Regions from separate parts of the Pseudarthrobacter sp. BRE9 genome, predicted to be linked through region 1. Evidence: riboswitches for the same ligand, from Rfam matches in the RefSeq annotation. Region 1 holds a riboswitch; the other holds the start of a gene.
What was found. Region 1 has a riboswitch for cyclic di-AMP ahead of Q9R31_RS16195 (peptidoglycan DD-metalloendopeptidase family protein). Riboswitches for the same ligand answer to the same signal wherever they lie in the genome.
Positions count from the first base shown of each region.

Region 2: another riboswitch for cyclic di-AMP. It lies ahead of Q9R31_RS18230 (hypothetical protein); the one in region 1 lies ahead of Q9R31_RS16195 (peptidoglycan DD-metalloendopeptidase family protein).

Region 1 is NZ_JAUZUY010000009.1:148,849-151,228, forward strand. Features, by position in the region: gene Q9R31_RS16190 (NlpC/P60 family protein) at 1-229, opposite strand, end outside; cyclic di-AMP (ydaO/yuaA leader) riboswitch at 300-494, opposite strand; gene Q9R31_RS16195 (peptidoglycan DD-metalloendopeptidase family protein) at 607-1,428, opposite strand; cyclic di-AMP (ydaO/yuaA leader) riboswitch at 1,439-1,683, opposite strand; gene Q9R31_RS16200 (metal-dependent transcriptional regulator) at 1,792-2,380, opposite strand, start outside.
Region 2 is NZ_JAUZUY010000012.1:11,616-13,995, forward strand. Features, by position in the region: partial or broken gene Q9R31_RS18225 (glyoxalase superfamily protein) at 1-161, shown strand, start outside; gene Q9R31_RS18230 (hypothetical protein) at 300-1,025, opposite strand; cyclic di-AMP (ydaO/yuaA leader) riboswitch at 1,031-1,192, opposite strand; gene Q9R31_RS18235 (MarR family transcriptional regulator) at 1,375-1,833, opposite strand; gene Q9R31_RS18240 (VOC family protein) at 1,895-2,263, shown strand.

The DNA.
Region 1 (2,380 bases):
CGGCGGTGGTCTTGACGACGGGACGCTCGAAGGAAACCGTGGCCGTGGGGGCGGCGGTGACAGCGAGGGCCGCCTGGGCCGAACCGGACTCGGTGGAGGCAGAGACACCGGCAGTGGTGTCAGCTGCCGTGGCGGGCAGGCCCATGCTCAGGATGAGTCCCGAGGCCGCTGCCACAACGGCAGCCTGGCGGCCCACGGTCCCGGCATTTGCACTGACGGCCTTGGACATGGCGTCCAAGGGGTTGCTGCGGACCGTTTGCGCACGGTGGCGCGCAGAATGATGGCGTGAAGACACGAAGGTAGCCTCTCCCAATGCCTGCGAGGTGAGCTGTCGGATTCGGATGGGAGTCACCCGGCCACACTGCTTCCTGGGAAGCTCGTGACTTAACCCCAAGGCCTTCTTGGATGAAGGCCAAAATTGGTTCCCCCGCCCCTGCCAGACGATGAAATGCGAACGGACCTTGAGCGGTGGCAGAGTTAGGCAATCCACTCAAGAGCGTCAACTTCGGAAAAGTTGACGCGAGTTAGACGGTACAGCAGTTTTGCTTCAATGTCACATTCAGGTCACGACCGGTCACGGCGATCTGAGAGTGAGCAATCATTCGGTTACAGCCAGCCCATGGGATCGACCACTTCGCCGTTGACCTGGACCTCGAAGTGCAGGTGGCAGCCGGTGGATGCGCCGGTGGTTCCACTCAATGCCACAACGTCCCCGCGGGAGACGGTCTGGCCCACCTTGACGCTGAAGGACGAGAGGTGGTTGTAGGTGGTCTCCAACCCGTTGCCGTGGTCGATGACCACCCGGTTTCCGCCGCCGAACTGGTGCCAGCCCGCGAACGTCACCGTACCTGTCGCGGCAGCCAGGACCGAGGTCCCGCACTGCGCCACGAAGTCCTGGCCCCGGTGGAAGTCACCGGAGCCTCCGGTAATGGGGCTGACCCGGTAACCGAAGGGCGAAGCGGTAGCGAGGGACGTGAGGGGTGCAGCCAGGGTGCCGGCCGAGGCGGCACGCGTGACAGAGCCGGCGGACTGGGCGCTCAGGAGCTGCTTCAGCTTCCCGTCCGGGTCAGCCTGGGTCACCACCGCGGAACGGCTGAAGTCGATCTGGGCTCCGATATCAGCGGAGATCTGCGGCTGGGGGCTCACCGCGGAGGCTGCCATGGGCGCGCTGCCAGAGGCATCCGTGGCCATAACGGCGCCCGTGGAGGGTACTGTGACCGTCAACACAAGGCCGGTGGCGGCAAGGGCGATACCGGCCTTTTGACCGACGCCGCTGGCGGCGGCAAACTCCGTCATCTGCCGGAATGGACCCCGGCGGCGGCGCGCGTCGCGATGCAGGTCGCGGGGGCGCTCCGCTGCGACAACTTCGGCAACCCGGGATGCCGAAGGGGGGCCGGCCGCGCGTCGGCGCCCCCGTGAGGTCTGCATGGTCAAGAAGGGTTCCTCTCTGGAAGAAGCCTGCGGAGTTAGCTGTCGGATTCGGGTCAGAGAGATCAAAGACCCGGTCCGCAACAGGCAAGCTTCCGCACAGGGGTATTCCCGGAAGAACCCTTCACTGGAGAGGCTTGCTACTGACGGACTTCACCCCAAGGCAGTCCCCCGCTGCCGCTTGTGGTTCCCCCGCCTCTGCCAGTAACGAACTCGTATGCCTGGCCCGCTGGCAGAGCTCGGCTCCGGGTCAGGTAACGCTTATGTATCAACGCTTGGTTCCACTATAGGGGCTTAAGTCCCTAGGTAACAATTCCGTTACCTTTGCGTAGATGCCCTTGTCTGGGGTATGGAAGGCCCGGATCAGCCCTGCTTGACGGCCACAAATACGTGCGCAGCCACCTCGGGCGGCAGCTCCAGCGCTCCTTCGATCCCCGGGACCCGGACGGAAATGTATTCACCCACGCGTTCCAGCGCCACTGCAGCACCGGGTCGGATCCCACCTTCGTCCAGCTGCGCCAGCAGTTCCGGCTCTACCTGGATGGGCTCCGCCAGGCGGCTGACGGTCACGGCGGAGGAGGGCCCGTAGTTCTTCATTGCTTCCACCAAACTGATGGCGCCGTCGGCAAAGCCGGGACCCGCCTGGCCGCCCAGCGCCGCAAGGCCGGGGATGGGGTTGCCGTACGGCGATTCGGTGGGATGGTCCAGCATCTCGTAGATGCGCCGCTCCACCCGCTCACTCATGACGTGTTCCCAGCGGCAGGCTTCGTCGTGGACGTAGGCCCAGTCCAGGCCGATGACATCGGCCAGCAGGCGTTCGGCCAGCCGGTGCTTGCGCATGACCTCCGTGGCGCGCTGGCGCCCCGTGTCCGTGAGTTCCAGGTGCCGGTCACCGGAGACGACGACAAGTCCGTCCCGCTCCATCCGGCCAATGGTCTGGGAGACGGTGGGC
Region 2 (2,380 bases), on a different contig from region 1:
AGCTGGTAGTCAACGACATCAACGCAGCGCATGACCAGCTGAAAAACAACGGCGTGGATGTCAGCGATGTGGACGTGCAGGACTGGGGCCACTTCGTCTACTTCGCCGATCCGGACGGAAACAAGTGGGCTGTCCAGTACATTCCGTGGCGGAACGCCGGGCAGGACGCGGGGAAAGAGGCCGGCCAGGGCACTGTTCAGGACACCGGGCAAAACGCCGGTTAACCCAAACCGCGGGCCGCATCATGGTGATGCGGCCCGCGGAGGGCGCTGGGAACAGGGTCCAGGGAGTGTTGTTGCCTAGTACCAGTTGTGTGCCAGGTGGAAGTTCAGGGCACCGCATGGCGACTGGTAGCTCTTCTTGATGTAGTCCAGGCCCCAGTTGATCTGGGTGCGGTAGTTGGTCAGGTAGTCCGCGCCGGCGCTGGCCATCTTTTCAGCAGGCAGGGACTGGACGATGCCGTACGCCCCGCTGCTGGCGTTGGTGGCCGTGGTGGTCCAGTCAGATTCCTTGGTCCATAGCGTCTGCAGGCACTGCATCTGGTCCGGTCCCCAGCCAAAGGCCCCCAGTTGGCTGGCCGCGTAGGCCTGGGCGCCGGCGGGATCGTTGACGGCGACAGCGGCTGCCGGAGCGGGCTCTGGAGCCGGGGCCGGTGCTGGTTTTGGAGCCGGGGCGGGCGCTTCGGGCGCGGGGGCTGCCGGTGCCGCGGCAGGTGCCGCCGCGGGGGCTGGTTCCGCTGCCTGGGGTGCCACGCTGATGGCAGCGGGAGCCGGGCTCGCTGCCGGGTTGGAACGGATTTCGCTCTTCTCGATGCTCATTTGAGCATCGGACGCTGCGGTGGACGCGGTGGATGACACCGGAGTCATGCTGCTTGCCTGTCCTGCCGCGCCTACCCCCACCAGCACCGCGCACGATGCTGCAAGGACGCCGACGCGTTGGCCCAAGGTGGTCTTCTTGGCCTGCTGCTTGGCCCGGTGTTTAGCCTTGGCCTGCAGCAGGCGTGCTTCTGCCGTGTTTTTGGACATGATTGATCGCCTCTCACACCTGCGGAGTTAGCTGTCGGGTTCGGATGAGGGCATCCGGCCACACGGAAAAGATCACGTACTGGCTTAACCCCAAGGGCGTTCAGTGCCCGGGACGGTGGGTCCCCCGCCTCTGCCGTAGCTCAATCGGAATCCGGGGAAGCGGCAGAGCTTGGCGTCAACCCGGGATATGCAGCCCGAACGGGGACTGCACCCAATCGACGGTACAGGAAGAACAAGTGAAAGTCACATTTAGGTAACGGAAGTCACGATATCAGCGCGTCGGATTGCGCTCCCGTGACCGAATAGTGGCCGGTGGAGGACCGTCTTTAGGGGCAGCCGGGCGGCCACCTTACCGCTGCGATCCACCCTCATCGTTGCGCAGGGAGTGGATCATGCTGCGCAGGATTTTATACGCGCCGGACCGTTCCTCCTGCGACATGCCGCCCAGCATTCTGACCTCGACGGATCGGACCGCAACGGTCGCCTCCTCGAGGCTCTGTCGACCGCGTGGCGTGAGCTGCGTGGGAAGAACTTTCCCAACGCGGGCCTCTGCCGGCCGGGTCACGTATCCGTCCCGTTCCAGGCCTTGCAGCAGCACGTTCATCGTCTGCCGTGTCACGAAGGCTCCCCGCGCGAGTTCAGAATTGGACAGGCCCGGGCGCTGTGCGAGCAATTCGAGGCAGGAGTAGTGCGTAACGGTCATGCCGAGTGGGCGGAGTACCGCCTCCATGGCAGCGCGGAGGGCGCTCGATGCCTCTTTCAGCAAGTAGCCCAATGAGGTTTCGAGGTCGACGCCTTCTTGACTCATGTCAGTATTCTGACATACGTTGGCGATGTCAGAAAACTGACACTACCGAAAGAAGCATCCCATGCCCGTGACAGGCCCTGACTTCATCTCACTCCAAGCTCGCGATCTCGACGCGTCGCAGGCGTTCTATGAGCACTACCTTGGCCTCGTCCGCTCACCAGCGGGCCCGCCTCACGCCGTCGTCTTCGAGACGACCCCGATCGCGTTCGCACTTCGAGACATCGTTCCCGGCACCGATCTCGCGTCCGTTGCCCAGCCCGGCATGGGGGCGGCGATCTGGCTCCACGCCACCGACGTCCAAGCCATCCACGACGCTCTCGTTGCCGACGGCTACCCGATCGTCTCGGCACTGATAAATGGCCCATTCGGTCGCACCTTCACCTTCGCAGACCCCGACGGCTATCACGTCACCCTCCACGACCGGACTTAAAGCGCCGAACGTCACCGTCCTGCTGGGCCCGCCAACGGGAGGTGGCCGCGCTTTGGTACTCCAAGCGCCCGTAAACCGAAGCTGATGGAGCGCGAACCGGCGTGGGTAGTGGCTGGC